DNA from 4 places in the Sphingobacterium sp. KH_072 genome. Region 4 is predicted to be linked to each of the others. Evidence: riboswitches for the same ligand, from Rfam matches in the RefSeq annotation. Region 4 holds a riboswitch; each other region holds the start of a gene.
What was found. A riboswitch is a leader RNA that binds a small molecule or an ion and turns the genes downstream of it on or off. The one in region 4 is predicted to bind S-adenosylmethionine.

Region 1: linked by a shared signal. The riboswitch ahead of metF (methylenetetrahydrofolate reductase [NAD(P)H]) and the one ahead of AC3IRT_RS10895 (5-oxoprolinase) in region 4 are both predicted to bind S-adenosylmethionine.
Region 2: linked by a shared signal. The riboswitch ahead of metE (5-methyltetrahydropteroyltriglutamate--homocysteine S-methyltransferase) and the one ahead of AC3IRT_RS10895 (5-oxoprolinase) in region 4 are both predicted to bind S-adenosylmethionine.
Region 3: linked by a shared signal. The riboswitch ahead of AC3IRT_RS12290 (O-acetylhomoserine aminocarboxypropyltransferase/cysteine synthase family protein) and the one ahead of AC3IRT_RS10895 (5-oxoprolinase) in region 4 are both predicted to bind S-adenosylmethionine.

What each region holds. Positions count from the first base shown of each region.
Region 1 covers NZ_CM174457.1:213,191-220,849, forward strand. The annotation lists gene AC3IRT_RS01005 (AEC family transporter) at 424-1,341, opposite strand; gene AC3IRT_RS01010 (FAD/NAD(P)-binding protein) at 1,328-2,863, opposite strand; gene metF (methylenetetrahydrofolate reductase [NAD(P)H]) at 2,901-3,857, opposite strand; SAM riboswitch class I at 3,918-4,023, opposite strand; gene AC3IRT_RS01020 (adenylyltransferase/cytidyltransferase family protein) at 4,187-4,663, shown strand; gene AC3IRT_RS01025 (nucleotide sugar dehydrogenase) at 4,733-6,025, shown strand; gene AC3IRT_RS01030 (adenylyltransferase/cytidyltransferase family protein) at 6,162-6,626, shown strand; gene rfbB (dTDP-glucose 4,6-dehydratase) at 6,661-7,659, shown strand, end outside.
Region 2 covers NZ_CM174457.1:408,654-416,312, forward strand. The annotation lists gene AC3IRT_RS01875 (cation-transporting P-type ATPase) at 1-2,231, shown strand, start outside; gene AC3IRT_RS01880 (hypothetical protein) at 2,313-2,489, opposite strand; gene metE (5-methyltetrahydropteroyltriglutamate--homocysteine S-methyltransferase) at 2,642-4,954, opposite strand; SAM riboswitch class I at 5,038-5,143, opposite strand; gene AC3IRT_RS01890 (response regulator transcription factor) at 5,209-5,898, opposite strand; gene AC3IRT_RS01895 (sensor histidine kinase) at 5,925-7,659, opposite strand, start outside.
Region 3 covers NZ_CM174457.1:2,725,104-2,732,762, reverse strand. The annotation lists gene AC3IRT_RS12295 (homoserine dehydrogenase) at 1-1,127, opposite strand, end outside; gene AC3IRT_RS12290 (O-acetylhomoserine aminocarboxypropyltransferase/cysteine synthase family protein) at 1,161-2,465, opposite strand; SAM riboswitch class I at 2,715-2,826, opposite strand; gene pckA (phosphoenolpyruvate carboxykinase (ATP)) at 3,212-4,762, shown strand; gene fbp (class 1 fructose-bisphosphatase) at 4,778-5,800, shown strand; gene AC3IRT_RS12275 (outer membrane beta-barrel protein) at 5,954-6,556, opposite strand; gene AC3IRT_RS12270 (amino acid permease) at 6,847-7,659, shown strand, end outside.
Region 4 covers NZ_CM174457.1:2,367,668-2,375,326, reverse strand. The annotation lists gene AC3IRT_RS10905 (hypothetical protein) at 1-511, opposite strand, end outside; gene AC3IRT_RS10900 (DUF2891 domain-containing protein) at 862-1,992, shown strand; gene AC3IRT_RS10895 (5-oxoprolinase) at 2,002-2,271, opposite strand; SAM-I-IV-variant riboswitch at 2,318-2,414, opposite strand; gene AC3IRT_RS10890 (DUF72 domain-containing protein) at 2,452-3,330, opposite strand; gene guaA (glutamine-hydrolyzing GMP synthase) at 3,414-4,964, shown strand; gene AC3IRT_RS10880 (ABC transporter substrate-binding protein) at 4,976-6,238, shown strand; gene AC3IRT_RS10875 (RsmB/NOP family class I SAM-dependent RNA methyltransferase) at 6,248-7,420, shown strand; gene AC3IRT_RS10870 (universal stress protein) at 7,430-7,659, opposite strand, start outside.

The sequences.
Region 1 (7,659 bases), 1.8 Mb from region 4:
TGATCCTTTGAACCTGAGAGAGTTTGGAGGTCGAAACTCGGCTAAAAACCTGAATTTCACTCATAAAATCTTAAGTCTTACAAGGGAAACTATAAATGGGAGGGCGCGTTGATTTTCTTTTAAATGTCGACCGAATCCGAAAAATTATGTGTCTTTTGACTGATTTGTATCAAACATTTAATAGATAAACGTTAACCCAAACTCTACTTTCTGCCTATCATAGTATTATGGTGAAAGTTAAGCAGCTATCTATCTTCATTATCTACTACTTCTACGCCTTGATCACGCATTGTTTCTAAGGGAAATTAGTCGGCGATGCGATGGCCAACAAGTAAATGTCGGTGAACTATTTATTTTACGATATGAGTTGCAAAAACAGTTATTTCATTCAAAACGACTATTTATTAAGAATACTAAATCTACCTAGAACAATAGTACGCTGACGATCGGAACTAGGATTAATGAAACAATAGATGAAATTCCTACAAGCAATGCGGCGTTTTCTTCCTCCGTTTCTAAAAATGATGCAAATACGACCAGATTAGCGGCGATAGGAAAACTGGCCATGAGCAACATTAACATCGACTGATCATCATCCAACACGCCGACCCATTGCGCTTCCGCGAAAACCAAAAGGCCTAAGAATATTGCGCCAGCGACATAACGCAAACCTAATATCTTGCTAAATGTGGCGTAAGCTACCTTTTTAAAGTCGATCCCACCGAGCGTAACGCCAATAATGAGCATGCCCAAAGCAGAAACGATCCAACTCACCACATTGCCCACCGGTTCGACGCTTTCGGGAAGTTCCACAGAAAGCAAATTGAGCCCGATCGCGACAATGCATGCATAGACGGCCGGAATTTGAAACACCTTTTTAACCGCTTCTTTGGTTGGCACATCTTTGGTGCGCGACATCAGATAGAATCCAATGGTATCGCCATATAAGGCATTGCCCACATACGCCGAGATAATCAACGGCATTTGTTCTTCGCCAAATAGTGCCATCACAACGGGTATACCAAACCAACCAATATTATAATAGGAAAATGATCCCTTTAAAAGGCTACCATCGTAATCCGAAGCAAAACTTTTGTTCGCGATAATCGCCGGAATGTTCATGGCTAAGGCCAATAAAAATATCATAGAACCAGATACGGCTGTTTCAGCAAGATCAGCTTTCAGCAAATTCTCAATAATCAGAATCGGAATCAATGCGAATAACAAGACCTTGGAAATCCATTTGCTCTTCAAGTTCCATTTGGCATGCGCAAACCAACCTAATAGGATAAATCCATAAAGCGGCAGCACACGAGTCGCTAATTCATTAATGATATCCATGGCCGAGTTGTAAAAGTAAGTCGTTGGTGAGAAGGTCTGCCTGTTCGACATTGAACCACAATGAATTGATATCCAGCTGCGCGCCAGCAAGCTGATGTCCGATCACGTAAAAAGGGGATAATTCATTCCGGGAGGAAGTCCATACGCGCATCGTATTCAGATCGGCTAATACGCCAGCGATTGGATGCGGTTCAATGTGCTTTTTTTCCAGTAAATCTGGCCACAATGGTTGGTCTTGCATCTTTTCGATATCGCTGGATGGACCAGAAGCATTGATCACATAATCGGCTTCGTACGTGGTGCCATCTTGTTGTTTTAGGATGAATCGATCATTTTTCCACTCAATATCATCGGTGTGCCCAATGATTTCCAACTGTCCTGAACGCAAGATGTTGCGGATCTTGATTGCATTCTCCAGTGGAATAGCGTGCCGGTTGATGTCGAAATGCGGTTTTACCCATTTGCCAAAAAGCATTTTCTGATCAGGTGGCAGCAGACGCCAGATGCTGTACGAGTCTTCGCGCAAGGAATATAATACCGTTTGAAAAATATTGCCGTCGCCCGTCGCTTCTTGAATGTCTTTCTCCAACAAAGTTAACTGATCTTTATTGATGCGATCTTCGCTGCTCCAATCGATGCGTTTTTCTAAAGCGCTTTCTACTTCCGAGCGAAAAAGTCGGATAAGATCTATGATGCGAAGTGTTCTCTGCTGTTGGCGGATGATACTACGGATGCTGGACAAAGTCAACACCTTTCGGTCGTACGGTATCTCGGAAGGCGTTTGCACGCGCGGTAATAGGCCCGTGAGTGAGAAGAACTGAATCGGTCCCTCATGTCCATTATCCACCAGCGTAATCAAGGCGTCAATCGCCGTCAGGCTACTGCCCACGATGCTCACACGTGATTGCTTATCTTGAATCTCTTGGAGCAATCGGCTGGTAGGCCAAGGTGAGCAAAAGAAATGATCGGTCTTTTTCAGCTTCGCAAATGTGGAAGACTCTGGGTTTCCTGTTGCTAGGATCACGTAGTCAAACGACACGTTGCGTTCGTCGTCGGTTTGTAGTATGACCGTGTTTTCTGCAGAGATATCTGCGGCGATGATTTCAGTCGGATCTGTTTTGATATCAAGGCCAGCTTCCTGTCCCCATCTGCGATAGGTGTCCAACATAGCTTGAACATAATTGCCGTACAACATCCGAGGCGGATAGCTGTCGGGGTGCGTGCTTACCTGCGGATAACTTTCTTCGATCCACTCACTATGCTGATGCATCCATTGTACGAAGTGCATGCGCTCTTTTGGGAAGATACCCATCAGCCCTGCTTTCGTATTTAGAAGATGGCCTTGTTGCTCGGTGCCAAAGGCCAGCCCGTCGCCAAATTCCTTCCGTTTTTCAAATAGGGTGATGGAAATCGGAAACGGGTTTCCCTGCGTAAGATGCTTTTGTACCAGTTGGATAAAGCAAGCTACGCCACTAGCTCCCGATCCTACGATGGCAATTTTTTTTGGTAGATGTTTGACCATACAACTACCTAAACAGGAATCGCTAATGATTGTTTAGCTAAGCTAGCTGTTGCACAATGTTTTTGGTCGGCCCGGGATTACTCATGGTATAAAAGTGTAATACAGGCGCGCCAAAAGCGATGAGTTCTCGACATTGATTTACTAACCACTCTTCTCCGACTTGTCGTACTTCTGCATTATTCTTGCAACTCTCTACCGCCTCAGACAGTTCTTCGGGTATATCTAGGTGAAAAATGCGCGGTAAAGTGATCAGTTGTTTTTTAGTAGTCAATGGCTTTAATCCGGGGATGATCGGCACATGGATATCATGCTCACGACATTTGGTGACAAATTCTTTGTAACGGTCTACATTGAAGAACATTTGCGTAACGATAAATTCGGCGCCCATATCCACCTTCTTTTTTAGCCATTTGAAGTCGGCCTGTGCATTTGGCGCTTCAAAGTGCTTCTCAGGATAGCCAGCTACGCCGATACAAAAATCAGTTTTCGAAGAAGTCGTGATATCCTCATGCAGGTATTTTCCGTCGTTCATGTCCTTCACTTGTTGCAACAAATCGGTGGCATAGGCATGTCCGCCTTCGGTCGGGATAAAATCGGCATCGCCTTTACGCGCATCACCACGAAGTACCAATACATTATCTATTCCCAAGAAATCCAGATCAATTAAGGCATTTTCTGTTTCTTCTTTGGTGAAACCGCCACAGATCAAATGTGGTACGGCATCGACCTTATATTTGTTCATAATCGCGGCACAAATAGCTACTGTACCTGGGCGCTTACGATAAGAAACCCGCTCTAACAAGCCATTTGGATGTTGTTTATACAAATAATCTTCGCGATGATAGGTGACGTCGATAAAAGGTGGTTTGAATTCCATCAACTCATCCATGGTTTGGAAGATGTTTTGGATTCCCTGACCTTTTGCAGGAGGTAGCAGCTCAAAAGAAAACAAGGTTTTTCCTTGTGCATTCGTGATATGATCGATGATCTTCATATGTATCTGTTTCTTGAATGGAAGGCTTGCAGAGAAGAGGTGCTGGTTAGTGCTCCTGTTCGCTTATCATTCCCTTCGTTGTGAACGGGTAGATTGTAGCACCTTGACATGAGTCAGGTTGCTAAGGCGTCCGCGGGTCTAATCCCTCAGCCTTTCTCTATAAGCAATCACAAATATGGGAAAACGGTGTGGGATAACAAAATGCGGAACGATTTTAATTCGAGATCGTGCTTTGTCCACCTTTTGTCCACGGCCGTTTCGCTGATGTCCACCTTGTGTACTAAAAAAATAATTTATCCTTGTGAACACAAATAGACAAACGTATCAACATGGAAAACAAGAATCACCCTGACTACAATCCTGGGCCGCGTATTGGCATTACTTTCTCTACTTTCGATTTATTGCATGCTGGTCATATCATGATGCTGGCCGAAGCCAAACGACAATGTGATTACCTCATTTGTGGTTTACAGATGGATCCTACCCTAGATCGTCCGGAAAAAAATGCGCCAACGCAAACGGTGGTAGAGCGCTATATTCAGCTTCGCGGTTGTCAGTATGTCGACGAAATTGTCCCTTATTCTACAGAGCAGGATTTGGAAGATATCTTACGGTCTTTCAAACTCGATGTGCGTATTGTGGGTGATGAATATCAGGATAAGAACTTTACGGGTAGAGCCTATTGCGAACAAAAGGGCATTGAGCTTTATTTCAACAGCCGCGATCACCGATTTTCTAGTTCGGGTTTGCGCCGTATTGTTGCCGAGAAGGAAGCCGAGAAACTAGTCCGTGAAATGACGCCGTAGTACATTAAATACTACATTACGGGTTTTCAATTTTCTGAAATATCAGACTATTTAGTACATTCGTAGAGAATGAAGAAAATAGCCGTTATCGGACAAGGATACGTCGGGTTGCCTTTGGCATTAGCGTTTGCTTCGCATGCGCAAGTAGTCGGATTTGATATTGATGAAGCGCGCGTCAGCGAACTAAACCATGGCGTTGACCGCACGAAGGAGGCAGATCGGGAAGTTTTACGTTCGGCTCTTCAATTTTCGGTAGATACAGACGGTCAGAAAGGTTATATCGCTTCATGTGCTGTGGAAGATCTACGCTCGTGTACGATCTACATCGTTACCGTTCCTACGCCAATTGATGAGTTTAATGCGCCGGATCTCAGGCCTTTGCGCAGTGCAACGCGCATGTTGGGCAAGGTCTTGAAAAAAGGCGATATCGTGATTTACGAATCCACCGTATATCCAGGATGCACCGAGGAAGATTGTGTTCCGATCTTGGAACAAGAATCGGGACTGGTATTCAATGAAGACTTTTTTGCTGGCTATTCTCCCGAACGGATCAATCCGGGAGATAAGGTCAATACGTTGACCACAATCAAGAAGGTGACTTCTGGTTCTACGCCAGCTATTGCCGAAGAAATCGATCAGCTTTATCAAGTTATTATTCACGCAGGTACGCACAAAGCACCGAGCATTAAGGTAGCAGAGGCTTCCAAAGCGATCGAAAACGCGCAACGTGATGTGAACATCTCGTTCGTTAATGAATTGGCTTTGATCTTTGATCGGGTGGGTATTGATACACAAGATGTGTTAGCGGCCGCTGGCACCAAGTTTAATTTTCTTCCTTACAAACCAGGCCTAGTTGGTGGTCACTGCATATCGGTAGATCCGTATTATCTGGCGCACAAAGCAGTTCAGCTCGGCTATCATCCTAATGTAATTCTTTCCGGTCGACGGGTTAACGATTCTGTCGCGGAATTTATTGCTTCGAAAGTGGTCAAATTAATGATTCGCAAGGACATCGCCGTAAAAGGTGCTAAAGCTTTGATCTTAGGAATTACGTTCAAAGAAAACTGTCCAGATATCCGGAATACTAAAGTAAAAGATTTGCATGCGGCATTGGAAGATTACGGTGTGCAGGCGGATGTTGTAGATCCTTGGGCAAGTAGGGAAGAAGTAGAACATGAATATGGCTTACGTTTGAAATCGATGGACGAAGCGTCGCAATCGGGTGGATATGATGCGGTTATCATGGCGGTATCACATCATGAGTTTTTACGATTGGATTTGACGAGCTTTTGTAAAGAGCGTGTCGTGGTTTTTGATATTAAAGGAGTGCTAGACAGAGCTATAGTCGACGCGCGACTTTAATAGCAAAGAGATTCCGCTGCTTGGCATATTTTTTGTGGATTGGGCGCTGTGCATACTACCTGCCTTCCGGTGTGAGTCCATTGAAATTTAGAGTTATATAATAGATAAAAGTAAATACATAGACCAATCATTCGCTATGGAAAAAAATAAAAGAAAAGACTACAATCCAGGGCCACGCGTTGGAATTACATTTTCTACCTTCGACCTGCTTCATGCAGGACATATTATGATGTTGGCAGAAGCAAAAAGACAATGTGATTATCTGATCTGCGGATTGCAAATGGATCCCACATTAGATCGTCCGGAGAAGAATGCACCTACACAAACTGTTGTAGAACGCTACATTCAGTTGCGCGGTTGTGAATACGTAGACGAAATCGTGCCTTACTCTACGGAACAAGATCTGGAAGATATTTTGAAGTCCTTCAAGCTTGATGTCCGTATCGTTGGGGATGAGTACGCAGAGAAAGATTTTACGGGTCGTGCCTATTGCGAGCAAAAGGGCATCGAATTGTATTTCAATAGCCGTGATCACCGCTTTTCCAGTTCAGGTCTGAGAAGAATTGTTGCGGAAAGAGAAGCAGCGAAGAACAATAAATAAAGCGCTACCTTTATAAAGTTATCTATACATAGCTATGTCAAAAACGATATTAATTACCGGCGGAGCCGGATTCATTGGTTCCCATGTGGTAAGAGAGTTTGTTAGTAAATATGCAGACTACCGCATTATAAATCTGGACGCCCTGACTTATGCTGGAAATTTGGAAAATCTGAAGGATATTCAGGACAAACCAAATTACACCTTCGTCAAAGCAGACATTACCGATGCGGCTCATATTCTGGAAGTATTTAAAAAATACCAACCCGATGGCGTGATCCATTTGGCGGCAGAATCTCATGTAGATCGTTCTATTGCAGATCCATCTGCCTTTGTGATGACCAATGTGATTGGTACGGTCAATTTATTGAACGCCGCTCGCGAAATCTGGAAAGACAGTTTCGAAGGAAAACGTTTCCATCACGTTTCTACCGATGAGGTTTTTGGTGCTTTAGGTAGTACTGGTTTATTTACAGAAGAAACGAGTTATGATCCGCACTCTCCATATTCCGCTTCCAAAGCATCTTCCGATCACTTCGTGCGCGCATATCATGATACGTATGGCTTGCCAATTGTTTTGACCAATTGCTCGAACAACTATGGGCCAAACCATTTTCCGGAGAAGCTGATCCCATTATGTATCCACAATATTTTAAATAATAAACCTTTGCCAATCTATGGTGATGGAAAATATACACGCGATTGGCTGTTTGTGATCGATCATGCCAAAGCCATTGATTTGGTATATCATAACGGTAAAAATGGCGACTCCTATAATGTCGGCGGTTTCAACGAATGGCAAAATATCGATTTGGTTAAGGAATTGTGCCAACAAATGGACGAAAAGTTAGGTAGAACGAAGGGGACTTCCGAAAGCTTAATCACCTACGTAAAAGACAGACCGGGTCATGATCTTCGCTATGCGATCGATGCTGCAAAAATCAACAAGGAGTTGGGTTATATGCCATCTGTTACTTTTCAACAAGGATTGTCATTAACTATAGATTGGTTTTTGAACAATAAAGAGTGGTTGCAA
Region 2 (7,659 bases), 2.0 Mb from region 4:
AATCGGATAATCTCAAAATTGAAGAATCTGCCTTGACGGGCGAATCCGAATCGTCCGAAAAAAATACAGAGCCATTGGAAGAAGATATGGATCTGGGCGACCGCAAGAATATGGCCTATACCAGTACTACCGTGAGCAACGGAACGGGAAAGGGGGTGGTGATCGCGATTGGAAAAGATACAGAGATCGGCAAGATCAATCAGATGATGTCTGATGTAACGCAGTTAACGACGCCTTTGCTTCGGCAAACAGCGCAATTTGGTAAAACCGTGGCATTAGCTACGCTGGTATTAGCGGCTGCAACATTTGCCTACGGCTACTACCTTCGTGATTATGACTCCGAAGAATTGCTGATGTCTGTCATTGGTTTGGCGGTAGCAGCCATTCCAGAAGGTTTGCCAGCCATCTTGTCTATTATTCTCGCCATTGGTGTACAAAACCTCGCGAAGCGGAATGCGATTATCCGCAATTTGCCATCCGTCGAAACCTTAGGATCTGTTTCAGTGATCTGTTCTGACAAAACAGGTACGCTGACGCGGAATGAAATGACGGTGAAAGATATCGTGTTAGCACAAGAGCAATACGCCGTAACCGGCATTGGCTATTCGCCAGAAGAAGGTGAAATCCAACAAGAAGACAAAGCGGTAAACGTGGAAGATGACGCAAACCTTCAAGCGCTATTGCGCTGCATGTACATCTGTAATGAAGCCTCGTTGGACAAAGACAAGGATGGCGATTGGAGCATTAAGGGAGATCCTACCGAAGGGGCATTAGTCACGCTGTATGAGAAAAGCGGATTGGAGAAAGAGAAACCCAAACGCGAATCTACGATACCATTTGATTCGGACTATAAATACATGGCTACGCTCATCGAGCAGGATGGTGAAGGGTTGATGTATGTAAAGGGAGCGCCAGATCGCCTGATTGAATTGGCCACCAAACAATTGGGTAAAGATGGCGAAGAAGTCGATATGGATGCAGATTATTGGGAAGAGCAAGTATCTGCATTAGCCAAGGAAGGCAAACGCCTTATTGCGGCAGCGTATAAAAAATTAGAGTCGAGCGGCGAGAAGATTGATCACGATGATTTGGAAGATGGCTTGGTGATTATTGGTTTGGCAGGCATCATCGATCCGCCGCGCGAAGAGGCGATCGAAGCGATCAAAATTTGTACAGATGCCGGCATTCGTGTAAAAATGATTACCGGAGATCATGTGGATACTGCCAAAGCGATTGGTAAAGAAATGGGTATCGGAGACGGGGAGAAAGCGTGTCGTGGTGCGGATCTGGAAAAGATGAGCGACGAAGAAATGCGCAAAGCCGTGAAAGAGTACGATATTTTTGCACGTACGAGCCCAGAGCACAAACTGCGTTTGGTGGAGGCGTTGCAAGCCGAAGGGCGAATTTGCGCTATGACAGGCGACGGCGTGAACGATGCGCCTGCATTAAAGAAAGCAGATGTCGGAATCGCCATGGGCATTAAAGGCACCGAGGTTACCAAAGACGCTTCGGAAATGGTGCTGGCCGACGACAACTTCCGCACGATTGTCGACGCGGTAGAAGAAGGAAGACGGATCTACGACAACCTGAAGAAAACCATTCTCTTCATTTTGCCAACCAATGGCGCAGAAAGTTTATTGATTATGGCCAGTATTCTGTTTGGCTATATGATGCCGCTGACGCCGCTGCAAATCCTTTGGGTCAATATGGTGACTTCCGTGACCGTATCCTTGGCATTGGCATTTGAAGAAATTGAGGATGGCACGATGAAAAGACCACCGCGTAAGGAAAAAGAACCGCTATTGAGTGGTTATTTCATCTGGCGTATTATATTCGTTTCGGTGCTTATTGGTGGCGGTACGTTGTATTTGGTGCAGTATTTATCGGCGCAGGGTATAGAGAATGGTACGATCCGTACGATTACGATGCAAACCATTGTGATTGCGCAATTATTTCACTTGTTCAATTGCCGCAGTATTCATGGTACGGCATTCGATCGAAAATTCTTTACCAACAAAGCGATTTATATTGTGGCAGTCATCTTGTTTGTATTGCAAGCAGCGATTACCTACTTGCCGTTTATGAATACAATTTTTGATACGAAGCCGATCGCTTTATCATTCTGGCAATATCCGGTGTACTTAGGTGTGGCAGTTTTTGTGGTGGTAGAAATTGAAAAATGGATCGTGCGCAAATTCGTGCTTTCCAAAAAAGAAGAACAAGCTGCTTAATATAGCATCTATCAAGAAAAGCGGCCTCATCAATAATTTGATGAGGCCGCTTTTCTTGATAGATGCCTTGTTGGCCGATTATTATTTCTTTCCGCCGGCTACTTTGGAGATAATCCAAATTATCAGTGCAACGATAGCGACCACTACGATCACACCAGTCCACATACCAGCTTTGAAAATTCCTTCGATGGCTTGACAGCCTGTCAATAGATTAGCGGCTAATATAAATAGCAACGCCATAGGTATAAATCTTTTCATAATTATTTTGTTTACATGTACGAACAATAGTAGAGCCGTAATGTTTGACACAACTGCGTGAAATACCTTTTTTGTCGGTAAAAAAATAACCCCGAGACGTCATGTCGTCTCGGGGTTATATATATATGTTCTATATTTTAACGACCGGAGGATTACTCTGCACGTAAAATTTTGGCAGCTTCTACCATAGATTCCAACGCCGCTTTGGTTTCTGGCCAAGCACGAGTTTTCAATCCACAGTCAGGGTTTACCCACAGTTGTGCAGCAGGCACCACCGCTTTTGCTTTACGCAATAGCTCCACCATTTCGTCGGTGCTAGGCACGCGTGGTGAGTGGATATCGTATACACCTGGTCCAATATCGTTTGGATATTTGAAATCACCAGCAAATGCATTTAACAATTTCATCTGAGAACGAGAAGTCTCAATGGTAATTACGTCTGCGTCCATCGCTGCGATATCTTCAATCACATTGTTGAACTCGGAGTAACACATGTGCGTGTGGATCTGTGTATCATCATCTACATTCGAAGAAGATACGCGGAAGGCGCGTACTGCCCATGTCAGGTAATCTTTTTGATCTGCTTTCCGCAAAGGCAATCCTTCGCGAATAGCTGGCTCATCGATTTGAATGATTTTGATACCCGCTTTTTCCAACGCTTGTACCTCGTCCAAGATCGCTAAGGCGATTTGGTAAGTCGTCGTAGAACGTGGTTGATCGTTACGAACAAATGACCATTGTAAGATCGTTACCGGTCCTGTCAACATCCCTTTTACTGGACGGTTTGTCAATGATTGTGCGTAAGCTGACCAACGTACCGTCATATCTTGTGGGCGGTATACATCTCCATAAATAACCGGAGGTTTTACACAACGAGAACCGTAGGATTGTACCCAGCCGTATTGTGTGAATGCGTATCCAGCCAATTGCTCACCGAAATATTCCACCATGTCGTTTCTTTCGAACTCACCGTGTACTAATACGTCGATATCCAATTGCTCCTGCAAGCGAATAGTGCTTTCGGTTTCTTCTGCAATCGCTTTATCGTATTCTTCCTGCGTAATAGCGCCTTTTTTCAAATCTGCACGCCATTTACGCACGTCTTTCGTTTGTGGGAATGAACCAATTGTGGTGGTTGCAAACGCTGGAAGATTGAATTTATCTTGTTGTGCCGTTTTACGATCCGCAAATACCGACGTACGTTTGGCATCTTCATCGGTGATGTTGCTCGTACGCGTTTTTACTTCTGGCTTGTGGATCAATGGCGATGTACGACGGCTTTCTGCAGCCGCTTTGTTGCTTTCAAAACGTTTTTCTGTTTCTGCATCCACTTCACCATCCGCTAAAGTAGCTAGGTCTTTTACCTCGGCTAATTTCTGCTTAGCAAATGCCAACCAGTTTTTAACTTCAGCAGGAAGCGACTCTTCGTTGGTTTCATTATCCAAATCAAATGGTACGTGCAATAGGGAAGAAGCTGGAGCTACCCAAACTCGCTCTTTGCCTAATGCATCGACTGCTTGTTGGATTTTGCTCAAGGATTTTTCGTAGTCATTTTTCCAAATGTTACGTCCTTCTACCACACCCAAAGAAAGGGTTAAGGAAGCAGGAACTTTTGCTAAGATGGTATCCAGTTGATCTTCGCCGCGTACCAAATCGATGTGTAATGCGTGGACTGGCAGGTTCAATGCTAGATCTTCGTTGTCTTTTAGTGCCTCGAAGTACGTTGTAGCGATCAATTTGGTGTCGCCCGCCGCTGCATTCAATTTTTCGAAGACCGTTTTGTACAATCCTTTTACTTTTTCGTCGATATCCAACGCCAAGTACGGCTCATCAATCTGGATATATTGTGCACCAGCCGCCGCTAATTTGGAAACGATCTCTTCGTATACCGGCAACAAACGCTCGATCAGGTCGATGCGGTCAAAACCTTCTTCTTTTTCTTTACCCAACAACAGGTACGTAATTGGACCAATCAATACCGGTTTGGTCTCGATACCCAATGATTTTGCTTCGTTGTATTCTTTTAAGAATTTTTCGGAAGTTAATTTGAATTCCTGATTCTTGGTGAATTCAGGTACCATGTAGTGGTAGTTGGTATCAAACCATTTGGTCATCTCCATAGCCGTAACGTCCACTCCTTCTGCTTGGAAACCTCTTGCTAAGGCAAAATATAGGTCTAAGCTGTAGTCGCCATCAATCTTGTTTAAAAGGGATTGGTAGCGCGCAGGAATTGCCCCGATAGTCAGCGACAAATCCAATACTTGATCATAAAATGAGAAATCATTCGATGGAATCAATGTAAAGCCATTGTCCTGTTGCAATTTCCAGTTGGCTTCGCGGATGCTTTTTGCGGTATGTAGAAGTTCTTCTTGGCTGATTTTTTTTGCCCAATACGCCTCATTCGCTTTTTTCAATTCGCGGAAAGGACCTACTCTTGGGTAACCTAAGTTGTTTGTCGTTAACATAGTTTTATTTCTCTAATTTTTTTCGGATGTACTAATTTGCTATCAGAGAATGGCACCAGAAACAGTGACTTCAGCTTATCTTTCTCTTATCGCTCCCGTACAGGGTAAGAGTAGAATGTAGCACCTTGTCCAAGTGACAGGTTGCCAAGGCTTCAACGGGTCTATTCCCTCTGCCTTTCTCTATAAGCATCACAAACTTATGTAACAAATATATAAATTCCAAATTTCTTGCGAAAAGAGCAATGAAAAAAGGTTTAGCTTACCAAAAGTTTATATCCTTTGCCGTGCACATTCACAATTTCGACGTTTGGATCTTCTTTCAAATACTTTCTAAGTTTGCTCAAGAATACATCCATACTTCTGCCCGTAAAATAATTGTCATCATGCCAGATTTTTACCAAGGCTTCTTCACGCGTCAGTACATCATTCTTCTTCAAACACAGTAAACGCAATAGTTCGGCTTCTTTGGTCGATAATTTCTGTTGTTGCCCTTTGTACGATATCACCTGATTGGTGTAATCAAAGAAATATCCGCCAATTTCAAATTTGTCTGGCGTTTCGTCGTCTTTATCACGCGATGAACGCTTGAGAAGGGCATTAATGCGGAGCAATAACTCTTCTACTCGGAATGGTTTGGTGATATAATCATCGCCACCCAACTCAAAGGCTTGTGTTTTGTCTTCCATCATTCCCTTGGCTGTCGCAAAAATGATTGGAACTGTTTGATCCACTTTGCGGATATCTTTGCCTAGCGAGAATCCGTCTTTCTTTGGCATCATGACATCGAAGATGCATAGATCAAATTCATCTTTGCGGAATGCTTCCAGTGCTTCAATGCCATCTTTGCACAGCACAACGTCAAACTTGCCCTTTAGTTCGAGGTAATCTTTTAAGAGATCGCCTAGATTGGGATCGTCTTCTGCTAGTAGTATTTTTTGAGACATAAGTTCGTTTTAATATGTGTTAATAATCAAGCTATGCTTGTGCTTTTGGTAGCATGAAGTGGTAATGTCACCTCAAATTGTGTGCCTCTATCTTTTTCGCTTTTTACAGAAATCTTGCCATGGAGGATCTTAATGATGTTATTGACATAACTAAGTCCTAATCCAAAGCCTTTAACGTTATGAATATTACCTGTTGGTATCCTGTAAAACTGCTCAAAAATCTTTTCCTGATGCTCTTTGGACATGCCGACGCCTTTATCCGCTACCGAAATGGTAATGCTGTTTTTGGTGCTGAATGATTTGACTGTAATATGCGGCGAATCTTTACTGTATTTAATGGCATTGTCCAAAAGATTGAACATCACATTCGAAAGGTGCAGCTCATCGCCAATCACGACATCGCGTGTAGCCGCCAGATCTACTTGTAATGTACCATTTGCCTTGTCCATTTGCAAATTCATGCTTTCCAATACATCAGTTACTAGCGCATTCATATGCACCTTGGTGCGTTCGATGTTCAGGTTTTCTTTTTCTAGACGGGCAATATTGAGCACGCGCTCGATATGAGAACCAAGGCGTACATTTTCATCATAGATGATGTTGGCCAGTTTGGCTACCCGATTTTCATTCGAAGCGATCTCTTTATCACGGAGCGATTCGCTAGCAATCATGATCGTGGCTACAGGCGTTTTGAATTCGTGCGTCATGTTGTTGATGAAGTCTGTCTTCATCTCGGAGATCTTTTTCTGTCTAAAAATGATGGTTAGCGTATACGCAAAACAACCCACAAGTAATGACAGTAAGGCAAGCACAGCGATCACCATAAAAGTCATGTTGCCAGCGATATGACTTTCCTTATACGGGAAATAAATAGAGAGCAAGCCGGGAGATTTGCCTTGATCGCCCTGAAATAGTGCCGTACTGTATTCAACGGCGTCTTTGAGGCGCAACAAATCACGATCATCCACCTGAGATGCTGCCTGTATAATGAGTGGGGCACTCGGATTGGATCGGATTTCCATCAAGAAAGGTGATACAATGCCGCGATTGTATAATTCTTCTTGCAGATAATGTATGGCCAAGTCTGTTTTGATTCTTTCCTTCAGTGGGCGCTTGGACATCGCGATGCTCGCCGTGATATCCTCCATCACTTTATTGTCTTTACCGCCCAAGATGGCGATCGTATCGTATAAATTGGTCGCTACCGAAAGCTTTCGGTAGTTTAGTTTTTTTAATTCTTGTTCCACTTCTTGTAATCGCACTCGAGTGGCTGCATCTTCTGTAGGTGGCAAAGTGGCCCAAGCAAATGAATGTACTTGTAGCGTAGCGTCGTTCACAATTGGGATGATGAAACGCGTACTGTCATCACGACCGCCGACTTCGGCAATGCGCTTTCTAGCACCTACTACGGTAGAAATTGTGGGTAAGGTCGGGTCTAAAATATCGTAACTCTTCTCAATCGAGAACGTAATTAAATGATGATAATCCTTTCTTCGTACGTACGTTTCGAAGAAAGCATTGCTCACATAAGCGGCATTTGGAAAGTTTCTTTTGAGATCTTCTTCTTCATTTCTGTAGCGGTCGCGCGCATCAAAGTTCTTTACCCTAAGCTTGTTGATCTCATCCTGCAAAGCAATTTGTTCGGCTAGGATGATCTCTTTCTCTCGTTGTATTTTTTGATCTTCTGCGAATTTTTTCTGATTTAACTTAGCTTGTTTGTTTGTGTATTCATATACCTCTTGGCGTTCTATCTTATTGGCT
Region 3 (7,659 bases), 360 kb from region 4:
GCAATGATCTGCTGTAGGTTGATCTTTCCAATAACATATTTGAATTCTTGTCCGTAAAAACGTTCTGAAATGTTGTTGAAACCTAGTGTTTCTAAGATCTTCTCGTCTTCATACCGCAAGTAAACCGTTAATTCGTAGTCGGTGGAGTAAGTTACCTCCTGTGATTTTGCATGCTTCTTAAATTCGTATCGGTAACCGTATCGCAGCGCCGTAATATCAGATAATACCGCAGATCCTGTCGGATGGCCACCCGCACCTTTTCCGAAGAAAAACTGCTCGTCGGCAAAGGCAGCCTTTACCACCACACCATTATTTTCATTTTCTACGCCGTACAGCAAGTTGTCTTTGGTTACAAATTTTGGCAATACATACAAGATAATCTTGCCGTCAACCTCCTTGGCCAGTGGAATCAATTTTATCTTGTAATTCTTCTCGCGAGCATAGGTTATATCGGCCTGCCCTAGCTTATCGATTCCAAGATTAAGGATGTCTTCTGGTTTCACATAGATACCGTAGGCATGATTCGCCACGATCGCTAATTTGTACTTCGGATCATAGCCGCCCACATCGAGTGTAGGATCTGTTTCGGCAAAACCCAAGTCCTGTGCTTTCTTTAATGCCGTGTGGTAATCTTGATTTTCATTGAAAATTTTGGATAAAATGTAGTTGGACGAGCCATTGAAAATGCCGCTAACGCTGTGCAAAAGCTCATTGTCATAATATTCTTCCAAGTTGCGAATGATTGGAATAGACCCGCATACTGCGCCTTCATACAATAATGATTTTCCAGTCTCCTGTTGTATAGCAGCCAGTTCTTCCAAATGCATAGCAATCATCTTTTTATTGGCTGATACCACATTTTTACCGGCGTACAAAGCTCTTTTGGTAATTTCAAATGCCGCATCGGCATCATCAATAAGTTCTAGTATGGTGTTGATTTCTGGATCACTCAAAACCGACTCCGCATCTGTCGTGAAAAGATGGTCGGGAAGCGAGCGTTGCTTCGCTGGATTTTTGATCACAAATTTCTTTATTTCCAGATTTAGGTCTTTGGTTTTGATAATGTCGTACAGTCCTTGGCCAACTACGCCAAAACCAAACATCCCAATCGTTAATTTTTCACTCATTTTATCTTAAATTGTTTTTTAGTTATATAAAATTTAAAGCGATTCAAAAGCTTGCTCCAAATCGGCTTTGATATCGTCGACGTGTTCGATTCCTACAGATAAGCGTAATACGCCCGGATATACGCCAGATCGTTGCTGCTCGGCAGCACTTAATTGTTGATGTGTAGTAGCAGCCGGATGAATAATCAGCGTTTTGGCATCGCCCACATTAGCAACGTGGCTGATGAGCTCCAAAGCATCAATAAAGTCGTTCGCTTTTTCGCTGCCGCCGCGAATGGCAAAAGATAAGACAGCACCGTAACCATTTTTCAGGTATTTTTGAGCCGAGTCATGATACGGATGGCTTTTCAGTCCGGGGTAGCTTACCGATTCAACCTGAGCATGGTTTTCCAGCCATTGCGCGATCTCTAATGCATTATCTACATGCCTTTGCACGCGAAGCGAAAGTGTTTCCAAACCTTGTGTTAGCAAGAAAGAATTGAAAGGGGAGAGCGCTGATCCAAAATCACGTAGTCCTTCTACGCGAGCACGAATAGCAAATTGTATATTGCCAAATGAGCTGTTTTCTCCAAATACATCGGCAAAGACCAATCCGTGATATCCTTCGGAAGGCTCTGAAAATTGTTTAAATTTTCCGTTGCCCCAATTGTAATTTCCGCCATCGACAATGACACCACCAATACTAGTGCCATGTCCGCCAATCCATTTTGTGGCAGATTCTACCACGATGTGTGCACCGTGTTCTAATGGTTTGAACAGATAACCGCCTGCACCAAAGGTATTGTCGACTACAATCGGAAGGTCATACTTTTTGGAAATGGCAGACAGTCGCTCGAAGTCAGGAATGCTGTATGCTGGATTGCCGATTGTCTCCACATATAGGGCTTTAGTACGGTCATCAATCAATTTTTCAAATTCGTCTGGATCACCTTGATCTGCAAATCGAACTTCAATACCTAAACGTTTAAAAGCAACTTTGAATTGATTGAACGTACCGCCGTACAAATGAGAGCTGGAGATAAAGTTATCACCACTTTCGAGGATGTTATTTAATGCAATAAACTGGGCTGCTTGTCCTGAGGCAACAGCTACGGCAGCGACGCCACCTTCCAATGCGGCAATGCGCTTCTCGAAGACATCCGTAGTCGGATTCATAATTCGAGTGTAGATATTGCCGAACTCCTTTAATGCAAATAGGTTTGCGCCATGTTCTGCATTGTTAAAGACATAAGATGATGTTTGATATATGGGAAGTGCGCGTGCCCCAGTGGTGGGATCTGCTTCTTGGCCGGCATGTATTTGTAAAGTCTCGTATTGTAATGTTTTTTTGTAGGTCATAATAGTGAATTTATTATGTGCGTGAATAAAGAATAGTCTGTAAGAAAGATGGCTGTCGTCTATTTGGTCGAAATGAAGGTAAGCAATGTACAGATCACAGCTTACGAGCTATCCCAACAACGACTACCGCATTCGAGCCTGACAGACTACGATTACTCTGGGCGAAGAAATGAAAAGTGTGGTGGAAACACGCTGTGACGTGTATGCCAATAAAGGTGTAAAATGTGTTTTGTCGTTCATCTGTTCTATTATTTATATACTCCAAAACAATGTTTCGGACAGGAATTGGCACCTTTTCAACTTCGTGTTGTTGGTTGCCAGTGGGTCATCGAGCCAGTCTCTCGCCACTTCTGTATAAATCAAGACCTGAATCGATAGAAGAAGGTATTGATTTGTATTATCGAATGATATACAAAGCAAATATAGGTTTTTTGGGGAGCCTAGCAAGAGTTTAAGCTAAAAAAATGTAATTGGAGAGTTATTTGTAATTTTTCTGTGCTGTCTACCGTTGCTTAAGTAAGTCGAAATTGGATTGCGTATGATCGCTTTTGATACTGTAATCGAGCACTGATTTTTCAATAAAAATAGCTAAAATGTTTTAGCATTTTTTATAATTTAATCTTTAATTTAAAAAGCTGTAAATCAGATGTTTGTTTTAGTGTAGTTGATACAATAAGCTTAATGTTAGCGTTTCGTGAAGATGCATTAGTTAATTTTGTTTCGTATAACAAAACGAATAAACTGTAATGCAAAAAATTCTTCAAGAATCTTTATCTGGACTTGTTCTGGAGCCAAAGGGTGAGTTGTACAGCGAGTTGACTCCTTCGGAATTGATCGAGCATGCTGTAAAGAAAAGGGAAGCGACATTTTCGGCTTCAGGGGCACTAAATATTATGACAGGAACATTTACTGGGCGTTCTCCGCGCGATCGGTACATTGTACGCGATGAGACGACTGAAGATGCGGTACATTGGAATGATATCAATCAGGGTATATCTACGGAGGTATTTGAGATATTGGAGCAACAAGTGAAAAAATACCTGGATAGGAGTAAAGCGTTGTATACACGTACAGCCAATATTGCAACGTATGCAAAATATGGCAGAAAAATCCATTTTGCGACGGAGCTTGCTGCGCAAGATTTGTTTATCAGCAATATGTTTCTTCCGGAGCAAGAGGTCGAAAATCACCGTGATTGGACTGTTTGGGTCGCCTCACTGCTGAAAATTGAAAATCATGAAGAACTAGGCCTGTGCGCTTCGAATGCGGTGGTGCTAGATTTTACGACACGAAAGGTATTGATTATTGGCACAGCATATACTGGTGAAATTAAGAAAAGTATGTTTTCGATGATGAACTTTGTGCTGCCGCAAGAGCATAATGTATTTTCAATGCATTGCTCGGCAAACACGGGTAAAAATGGAGACACTGCTTTATTCTTTGGATTGTCAGGCACAGGCAAAACGACGTTGTCAGCAGATCATGATCGCTATCTCATTGGTGACGATGAACATGGCTGGTCTGACGATGGAATTTTTAACTTAGAAGGAGGCTGCTATGCCAAATGCATAAATCTGAAAGTAGAAAGTGAACCCGATATCTTTGGTGCTGTGCGCTTCGGGGCTTTGACAGAAAATATGCTTTTTTTGCCGAATAGTCGCCATCTGGATTATGGCAATAGTTCGGTCACTGAAAATATTCGTGTTTCCTACCCAATAAATTATATCCCTAATGTGGTCAAGATCAATCGTTCGGCTGCGCCGAAACATATTTTTTTCTTGACGGCAGATGCTTTTGGCGTGTTGCCACCATTGTCTAAATTGACAGTAGAACAAGCGATGTATTACTTCTTAAATGGCTATACGGCGAAAGTGGCCGGTACTGAGGTAGGAGTTGCAGAGCCCGTCGCTACTTTTTCAGCTTGCTTTGGTCAGGCTTTCTTGCCGCTGCATGCTATGCGCTACGCCGAAATGCTTCGCGATCGTTTGCAACAAGATACTTCTACACAAGTGTGGCTCGTAAATACGGGATGGATCGGAGGACCTTATGGCATAGGTCGCCGCATACCACTTTATCACACCCGAGCTATGATTCGTGCCGTGATGCAAGGAGCTTTGGATGACGAACATTTTGTGCAACATCCAACTTTCGATCTGGCTATGCCGATTGCCTGCCCGCAGGTGCCTGATAATATCTTGGATCCGCAGTCGCTATGGCAAGATCCAGAAAGTTATACGCACAAAGCGCAGGAGTTGAAAGATCTTTTTGAACAGAATTATCAAAAATACGTGGATTAAGTTGCTGGATCATACATTATGGAATACAAGACCTTAGGGCAATTCATTATCGAGAAACAAGCCGAATTTCCCTTTGCCAAAGGGGAGTTATCACGCTTACTTCGTGATATTGGTATTGCTGCAAAAGTGGTAAATCGAGAAGTGAATAAAGCTGGACTTGGAGAAATTTTGGGCTCTTTCGGACAAACCAATGTGCAAGGCGAAGAACAGCAAAAATTAGATGTATTGGCAGATCAAGAATTTATATCTGCACTGAGGCGGGGTGGAGAGTGTTGCTACATTGCCTCAGAAGAACATGAGGAAGGATTAGATTTTTCATCATCCGAAGGATCTTCTGATGGAAAGTACATCGTCTGTATCGATCCGCTGGACGGCTCCTCTAATATTGACGTGAACATATCGATCGGGACAATATTTTCTATTTATAGGCGTAAGTCACTATCTGGAAAATTATTTGAGGAAGATATATTGCAACAAGGTTTGCATCAAGTGGCAGCAGGGTACATCTTGTATGGCTCGTCCACTATGCTGGTGTACACGACTGGGCATGGTGTTAATGGCTTTACGCTTGATCCAAGTATCGGCGAATTTTGTCTGTCGCATCCCATGATGCAAATTCCTGAAAATGGAAACACGTATTCTATCAATCAAGGTAATTTCGTCAATTTTCCGCCAGCTATCAAGGAATATGTAAAATTGTGTCAGGAGGAGAATCTGGCCTCTGGTCGTCCGTATTCATTGCGCTATATTGGGTCTTTAGTCGCTGATTTGCATCGTACGATGCTGAAAGGCGGCATATTTATGTATCCGGAAAGTGTGCGACATCGAAAAGGTAAACTGCGCCTCATGTACGAATGTAATCCTATGGCTTTTATACTTGAACAGGCAGGCGGAAAAGCTTCTACAGGGAAAGAACGTATTTTGGAAATACAACCTGAAGAGTTACATCAGCGTACACCATTAGTGATTGGAAGTCCGAGAATGGTGGATATGGTCGAAAAGCTATATGCAGAGATGGAAGAGGTAGCCCTTAAGTAGGGAATGGGCAACTAAGCAAACGTTCCTGACCTGCGTTGTTAATTCGAAGTCAGCATGTTTCTCTCGAAAGCATTAAAGTAGTGCCGACTACAAAAGCATAATGAGCTAAGCCGTTATTTTTTTTGTGTAAAATGCTGTGAAGCAGGTGATTGACTAAAGCAAACGAAAGCGAAGGCCAATTTGTAGCTGCTGTATGTAGGAATCGCTCTGGTCGTTGATCCGACTAAAGCTATTGTGCCGGCGGTACCTGAGGTATAGTTTCCCAAACTCTACACCTAAAGCATAACCGCTTTTTAGATCGGTACTGAAAGCGGGAAGGCCATTATTGAGCAGATGCTTGTCTTCGCTGAGCAGTTTGTTGAATTCTATACCGGCCAGTAAAGCAAATTGTGGTGTGATAGTGAGTTTAGCGAATAATGGAAGATTAAAATAATCGATAGAGCGAGTACCTCTACTAATTCCGTTAGGTAAGCCTTGTGTTGTTTCGTTTGTCCTAATCCGAGAGATGTTATAACCCGGCTCCACTTGCAAGGTAAAATACCTATTCAATTCATAACTTAGAAATGCACCAAATTGCAGACCAATGCGATTGGATGATCGAAATTCTGAACCGATTCCTTTACTGAAATTACCTCCGCCTTGTACGCCAATACCTATTTGCGCATGTGCCAGCATGATAGTGGCCAAATAAATGAAAATTGAAAGGAGCAATCTGCTGTTATTTGCCACAGCGGTAAACTTAATATATCGTTTCATACAAGGAACATCGTAACACCGTAAAAATACGGAGCTTGTCTCAAAAGAGTGATTGACTTTTGTAAATTTTTAGTCAACTATTCAAGTTTTTAATAACGACTTCAATTCTGAAGCAAATTGGGTTTGACCGGCTCAATAATTTTAAATAATAGCAACTATAATCCAAATTTTATTGAAAAAGTACGGGGTCTGACTAGTTATTTTCGCAAATCACTATAATTTGCGACTCTAGACCGTCTGTTTTTTGTATTTTTTTGTACGTTTACACTATCTAAAAATTAATCTAAATCATGTGGTATAAAAAATCCATATCAAAGTTGGTTGCGGAAGCGCAGCAAAGTGGAGAAGGAACACTAAAAAGAACTTTAACGAGTACAGGTCTCGTCGCGCTTGGCGTGGGTGCTATTATTGGTGCCGGCTTGTTTTCATTGACTGGTATTGCGGCAGCGGATCACGCTGGTCCCGCGGTAACGATTGCATTTATCATTGCTGCCGTAGGCTGTGCGTTTGCAGGATTGTGTTATGCTGAATTTGCATCCATGATTCCTGTGGCGGGTAGTGCGTATACGTACTCTTATGCAACCATGGGTGAATTTATGGCGTGGATCATAGGTTGGGATCTGGTGTTGGAATATGCTTTAGCGGCTGCCACCGTATCTGCCAGTTGGTCACAATATGTCAATCAGTTGGTGATGAGTGTATTTGGACAAGGATTGCCCGAAGCTATTTTACATGGTCCGTGGGAAGGTGGTGTTGTGAATCTCCCGGCTATCATTATAGTTGTATTGATTTCCTTATTGCTGATGCGGGGTACGCAAGAATCCGCCTTAGTCAATAATGTACTAGTTATTCTTAAAATTGCTGTAGTATTAGTGTTTATCATACTAGGATGGAGCTTCATTAATCCGGCTAATCATGATCCATTTATTCCTATTAATGAAGGTGAGGAATTACTGAAAGCTGGAAAGATCGGCATGTTTGACTTCTTTAGTGAAGGGTATTTTGGTCACTACGGAATTAGCGGTATATTAAGAGCTGCTGGAGTTGTTTTCTTTGCTTTTATTGGTTTTGATGCGGTAAGTACAGCTGCGCAAGAAGCAATT
Region 4 (7,659 bases):
TGTCAGCTAATTGAACTACAAGATTATTATGCCAGTACAGTTTTAGTATGCTGCTATACGCCTTAAGCATTATTTCACTCCGACCGAAAGAGAATACTTTAGAAATATTACACAAATTTTGTTGTGGATTTTCCTCTTGGGTGTCTTGATTGCCATTAAATAGTTTACTGATGTATGTCTTGCTGTTTTCAAGGGTGTCTTCCAGTTGCAAAATGCCATCTACATGTGTAGTAAGGTGCTTCTTAGCATTGTACTCCGCTTGAGTGTTAATAACAAGTATTATTCGCGTTTTATATTGAAGATTTCGCAGATTTTGAATGCGATCAATAGCCTCTTCTCCTAAAATGTTACTATTGATAAATAAGAACGAAACTGTTTCTGCGCTGAGAATGAGACTTGCCACATCTAGTGTTTCAGCTTCAAGCACTGTAATATCAACAACACATTCTTTTGCTACAAGAATTGTGCTATAGCGGCATAAGCTGCTTGAATCGGCGAATAAGACTTTCATAGTTGTAAGCTAATAAGTGCACTGGAAGTTAATAATGTCATAATTGTTTGTAACGTTAATATTACTAATATATTGATTAATATAGCTAATTTTTGTTATTTTTTTTGATTTAAAAAAAGTATATAATTCATTTAAGATGGTGGAAAATATCCATAGACATATTTTCTTTATAAGGACGCTAATATGTCTTTATTAGCAATTGTCTAGATTTAAGTTCTCTCCATATTTAATTTTACAGTTATCACTCATCCTATTTGATATCTCAACATGTTATAAGGAAATGATTTGTACGCATGAAAAATGTATTTACTATCTTTATAGATTGTACAAATAACTAATTGCCATTAAATATGTTTGCATATTTCAATTTAAATCGCATTTATTTTTTCTTATTAGCTGGGATCGTTAGCGGCTCGCTATTCTCCTGTCAAAATTCTGAACAGGCAAAGGAAGAAGGTAATTCAGTAGAAGCGCATCCAAAATTTGAATTAAGTGCTGAGCAAGCGAAAACAATCTTTGAGATGCCGGTTCACTGTATTACGGTAGAATATCCGAATAAGTTGGGACAATCTATTGGTAGCGATGCAGATCTAAAACCGCCGCGCGTATTGCGGCCTATCTTTTACGGCTGCTATGATTGGCATTCCTCTGTACACGGTTATTGGTCTATCATAAAGCTGCTGAAATCTTTTGATGATCTAGATAGCCAAGGTGAGGTGCGTGCTACATTAAATGCCTTGATTACCGACAATAATGCGGCTATTGAAAAAGCTTTCTTTGAAGATAAACATAACTTATCTTTCGAGCGCACCTACGGGTGGGCGTGGTTATTGAAGCTGCAGGAAGAGTTGTTGACTTGGGAAGATGCGGATGCGAAAAGATGGAGCCAATCCTTGCAACCCATGGTCGATCTTTTGCGCGGCAAATTGTTGGACTATTTGCCCAAATTGGTTTATCCAATTCGCAGTGGCAAGCACGATAATACCGCTTTCGGATTATCCTTGATGTACGATTATGCCCTTACGGCGAATGATCAAGCATTGGCTGATGCCATCACAGAGCACGCGATACGGTTGTATCAAGAAGATAAAAACTGTGATTTCTCTTATGAGCCGAGCGGATCAGACTTTCTTTCGCCCTGTCTGGAAGAAGCCTATTTGATGAGTAAGGTATTGGATAATAAAGCGTATAAAACTTGGCTCAACGAATTTTTGCCGCAAATGTATGCCGAAGATTTTAAATTGGAGCCAGCTATTGTTAAAGATCGCAGCGACGGCCAGTTAGTACATCTCGATGGTTTGAACTATAGCCGAGCTGCTTGTCTGTATGGTATTGCACGCCAAGTTCCTGCATTAGCACATTTGCGTGATATCGCGGATGCACACCTAGACTTTACATTGCCCAACCTCGGTAAAGAGGACGATTATATGGGCTCGCATTGGCTAGGCACATTTGCGCTCTATGCGATCACGCATCAATAAACGACTTCATCAGCAGGCGAGGGGAATCAACGTATTGTCCTCGCCCAACTCTACTGGTACCAGTTGTACGGTTGTGAATCCGTCATCATGTGAAATGATACGGGATAAATTCACGCCTTTGAGTGCGAGGCTATTGAGCACAGCTGTTCTAAAGGCTGCTTTCTGTGTGCCCCACGAAGCATTTCGGACAAGATCGTTATTCAAGTTAACGAGTTCTTTGATAGAGTAATTGTGAAAATTTTGAACCAAATGCTGGTACAGTTCGTGTGGAGTTTGCATACAATAGAATTATTAAAGGTGAAACCATCAATCGTATTCTGAACGGCCATTTAATCTGTTTTGGAATAAATCCCGTATTATTAAAACCACCGTGGTTCTGCGAACTCGGTTGGTATTGCACCGTGCAATTCTAAATACTCTACAAACTTAGTAGACTATTTAGTGAACTCCAAATAAACTTTAAAATAATTTGTCACCATTTGGTAATTTCAAATTCAAGCCAAACGATTTATTCATCAATTGGATAAAATGATCGGCTAGGAGTGGGGATGCTTCCTCCATATTTTGGTGAATGAAGAAATACAACTTTTGTAAACCTGCTTCTCTCCATTCGCCGATGCGCTCCACCCATTCGTCCAAGCGCGTGTAATCCGACGGAACATTGGCACCCACATAACGTACAAAGGCAACAGGCGTGGTGAGTCGCATGTGCAATAAATCTCGCCGTCCGGCGGTATCCACAAGGATGTTGGTTTTATCTGTTTTCTCTAGCAAAGCGAAATAACGCTCGGCGACCTCTTTATCCGCAAACCAACCTTCGTTGCGCACTTCAATAGCGAGGGGATATCCAGCAGGGAAGTTTTCTAGAAAGGATTCCAATCGGTCAAAATCTTTGGGCTTATAGTTATCGTGCATCTGTAGAAATGCCATGCCCAACTTGTCCTCGAATAGTACCGCCGAGTCGACAAATGCTTTTACCTTTTCATCGGTATTCAGCAGGCGGCCATAGTGACTAATGGATTGTGGTATTTTTGGAAAAAATTTGAAATCCTTACCTGTTTTACCTTTCCAAGTTTCTACCTGCTCTTTGGACGGAGAGTTGTAAAACGTGGCATTCAATTCGATCGAATTAAACTTCGTCGCATAATAGGCCAATTCATCTTTAGTACCTCTCGGATAAAATCCTTTCAATTCTTTCTTGTTCCATTTGGCGCAGCCCACATATACTTCAAAAGGCTCATCAGACTGATGCTTTTTTAGTAATTCCAGCGTAGCTGAAGGTGTTTTGGGTAAGGAAAAATCGATGGATGATGGGTCTGTAACGCTGCCAAATTTCATGTCTATTTATTAAGAATAGTGTAAAAGCTAAGGTAAGAAGATTTCGCCGTGTAAAAATCATCCTGAATATGTAACTTTGCGTCATGTCAGAAAAAATTATTATCCTCGATTTTGGGTCACAATATACGCAGTTGATCGCGCGTCGCGTGCGCGAATTGAACGTATATTGTGAAATTCATCCTTTTAATAACATTCCTGCCTTCGATGAGACGGTTAAAGGTATCATTTTTTCAGGTAGTCCATATTCCGTTCGTCAGGAAGATGCACCACAAGTAGATTATTCTGCCATGATGCGGGATTATCCTGTATTAGGTGTTTGTTATGGTGCCCAATATCTGGCTCAACATTCTGGCGGAGAGGTATTGCCTTCCGAAATCAGAGAATACGGAAGAGCAAACTTGTTATTTGTAGATCAGGAAAATCCTTTGATGACGGGCATCCCAACGCAATCACAAGTGTGGATGTCGCATGGAGATACGATTAAAGAGGTGCCTTCTACTTTTCGGGTAATTGCTAGTACCGACAAAGTGCGTGTAGCAGCGTATCACATTGAAGGTACACGTACGTATGGTATTCAATTTCACCCAGAGGTAACGCATAGTACAGATGGTCAAGTATTGGTGAAGAATTTTGTGGTAAATATCTGTGGATGTACACAAGATTGGACCGCTGATGCGTTCGTCGAGATGACTATTGAAGATCTGAAAACACAGTTAGGTGATGATCACGTCATCATGGCGCTATCTGGCGGTGTGGATTCTACGGTAGCTGCCGTATTGCTACATCATGCTATCGGCGACAAATTGCACTGTTTCTTCGTGGATCACGGGTTATTACGCAAAAATGAATTCCAAGAAGTGCTAGATTCATACGAGCACATGGGATTAAATATTAAAGGCGTCAATGCCAAAGATCAATTTTATAGCAAACTTGCTGGTGTATCTGATCCAGAGCAAAAGCGTAAAATCATTGGAGCTTCTTTCATTGATGTATTTGATGATGCTGCAAAGCAAATTCAGGCCGAGTTGCCAGAAGGCGTAGAAGCGAAATGGTTGGGTCAAGGTACGATCTATCCAGACGTTATCGAATCGATATCTGTGAATGGCCCTTCGGCTACGATCAAATCGCACCACAATGTGGGCGGATTGCCAGATTATATGAAACTGAATGTCATCGAACCATTGAGAACCTTATTTAAAGATGAGGTAAGGCGTGTCGGAAAGACATTGGAAGTAGATCCTACGATCTTAGGCAGACATCCATTCCCAGGTCCTGGATTCGGTATTCGTATTTTAGGCGATGTGACGGAGGAAAAGGTACGGATTTTGCAAGAAGCTGATGACATCTACATTCGGAATCTTCGTGAGTCAGGATGGTATGACAAAATCTGGCAAGCGGGCACGATTTTCTTGCCAGTACAATCTGTTGGTGTCATGGGCGACGAGCGTACCTACGAGCATGTAGTCGCTTTGCGCGCTGTGGGTTCTTTGGATGGAATGACGGCAGATTGGATTCATTTGCCGTACGATCTGTTAGCAAAGATTTCCAATGAGATTATCAACCACGTGAAAGGAATCAACCGCGTAGTATACGATATTAGTTCAAAACCACCCGCAACGATAGAGTGGGAATAAAATAAAGAAAAATGAAGTGTACTTATCTAATAGGTTTTTTTGCAGCCGCCTTGGCGGTGTCATCTTGTTCGCCAAAAACGACAACAGGCGTTTTACGAGCACCCGGACAAACAACGGGTAAGGTAGATGGTACCAAAGATCAGCCGGAAGCAGGTCGTGAAGATAAGTCGCGAGATGCTGATGTAGTGCTATCTAGCAAAGCAAAAATGTATCCGGGCGGAACGATTGCGTTGGTTTTACCATTTCAGTTGGATCGTGTAGCGTCTAGCGCTCTCTCGGAAGAAGATGTCAAGCGCTCTGCCTTAGCGCTTGATTTCTACCAAGGGTTTCAGATGGGCTTGGAGCAAACAGCTAAATCAAACAAGCGTGTAGAATTACAAGTGTTGGATTCCAGAGATAATGCCGGCCATAACGCCAATCTTGCACAATCTCAAGAAATCAAAGATGCAACTTTGATCGTTGGCCCAGTTTATCCGGCCGAAATCAAAGCATTCAGCGCAAGCGTGAACCCTAATAATCGGGTATTGCAAGTCAATCCTTTGGCGGCAACCATGCCGACAGAATTCAACCTGCCGAATTTGGTATCCGTAACACCGCCGATCAGTATTCACATGCGCGCCATATCTGCCGAGTTGACCAAAAACTACAAAGAAGGCGATGTTATTCTAATTTATAATTCGGCTAACAGTGATCATCAGCAATTTATCCAAGGTTTTCCGGCTGATATCAAAGAACGCTTACCCTATGCAGAGGTTATTTCGGTATCATCACCCTCAGAACTGAACGACAAATTGAGTTCGCGCGCGGTGTACCATATCGTTAGCGGTACGACCGATAGAAATCAGCTCAAAGCATTATTAAATGTGATGGATGAGCGCTCCATGTCAGATAATTTGGAGTTCCGTTTGTACGGTCATCCACTTTGGAGTCGTGTAGATTTTAGTTCGTACAGCAACTTTACCTTCTACCGTCCGGTCATTTCTTCTGAAAGTCATTTGAATCCATTGTCCCGTGCTACGCGCGATTTCCAATCGTCGTATAAAAATGCATACGGCATAGAACCCTCTGATCATGCCTATAAAGGATATGATTCGGGTCGATATTTTGGTAATTTGTTGCAAAAATATGGATCAGATTATGCGGAGTATATCAATAAGGAAACTTTTGAAGGTTTGTACAGCAACTACAAATTCAATCGTAATGACCGTTGGGGTTATGTGAATTTTGGCGTAAGCCTGATGGAGTACCGCTTCGGGCAATTTCAAGCTCGATAAGAATAGAATATGCTGGAAAAACGCGTCATGCATCAAATCCGGAATGCCGTCAAGGTGTTGGAAAGTTATCAATACGGAGAGCCACTATCGCGGTTTCTCACGAAGTTCTACAAAGCGAACCGACAAATGGGATCGACAGATCGCCGTATTACGTCACGGTTGTGCTACAATTATTTCCGACTTGGAGGTGCATTTACGGATTTAGATATCGAAGAAAAGTTGGTTGTAGCAGAGTTTCTTTGCGAACAACAAAGTGATGTGGTATCGGTTCGATACCCCTCTTGGAATGCGGAGATCGTTAAATCCGTGACGAAAAAAATCGCGTTGGTTGAAGAGCGTTACGGCAAATTTTTGCAGGATGTTTTTCCAGCCTTAGCGCAATTATCGTCTGCGGTTGAAGCAGCTGAATTTGTTCCAAGTCTCTTCGTGCAGCCTAAGTTATATATTCGCGTGAAACGTGCGAAGCTCACAGAAGTGTTAAACGTTTTGAAAGCTGCTAATGTAGTACACGAGCATATAGGCAAGCAAACCATTGCCTTTCCCAATGGATTTAATGTAGCAAGCATCCGCGAAATAGCAGGTATGTATGAAGTGCAGGATCTTTCTTCACAGCGTACAGAATCTGCGCTGCAACTGCAAGCTGGAGAACAATGGTGGGATTGCTGTGCCGCTTCGGGTGGCAAATCACTCATGATGTTAGATCATTGCCGGGATATCCAACTGCTGGTGTCGGATGTGCGATTTACGATATTACGTAATCTGGAAGAACGTTTTGATCAAGCTGGATTTCGACCAAGTGATTACCGTCAGAAGATTTTGGATTTGTCGAAACCTGTAACTTACCTCATGCAAGGCGAAGAATTCGATGGGATTTTAGTCGATGCGCCATGCAGCGGTTCAGGAACTTGGGGGCGTACACCTGAAATGATGGTGCAATTTGACGCTAAGTCTTTAACTCGATTTACCGATTTGCAACGCGACATAACAAAAACTGCCCTCCCATTTTTGAAGTCAGGAGGACAGTTTGTTTATATTACCTGTTCCGTATTTGCGGAAGAAAATGAAGCGATTACTTCTTATATACAACAGGATCTAGGTCTGCAGCTTATCAAGCAAGAGCACTTGCTTGGTTACGGTGAGCAGGCAGATTCCATGTACATTGCTCAGTTTCAAAAAGTCTAGGATAGGATCCTAATCCTCTTCCTGATCATCATGTGCAGGTACAACTAATACCGGGCATTTTGATTTGCGAATCACAGATTCTGCCACAGATCCAGATAAGAAATGGTCGAATCCTGTCCGTCCATTTGTGCCCATAATAATGAGGTCAGCTTGCCATTCGTCTGCTGTGGTCAATATTTCATCGCGCACGGTACCAATCGTATTGAATATCCGTACCTCTTTTGCTCCAGAAAACTGAC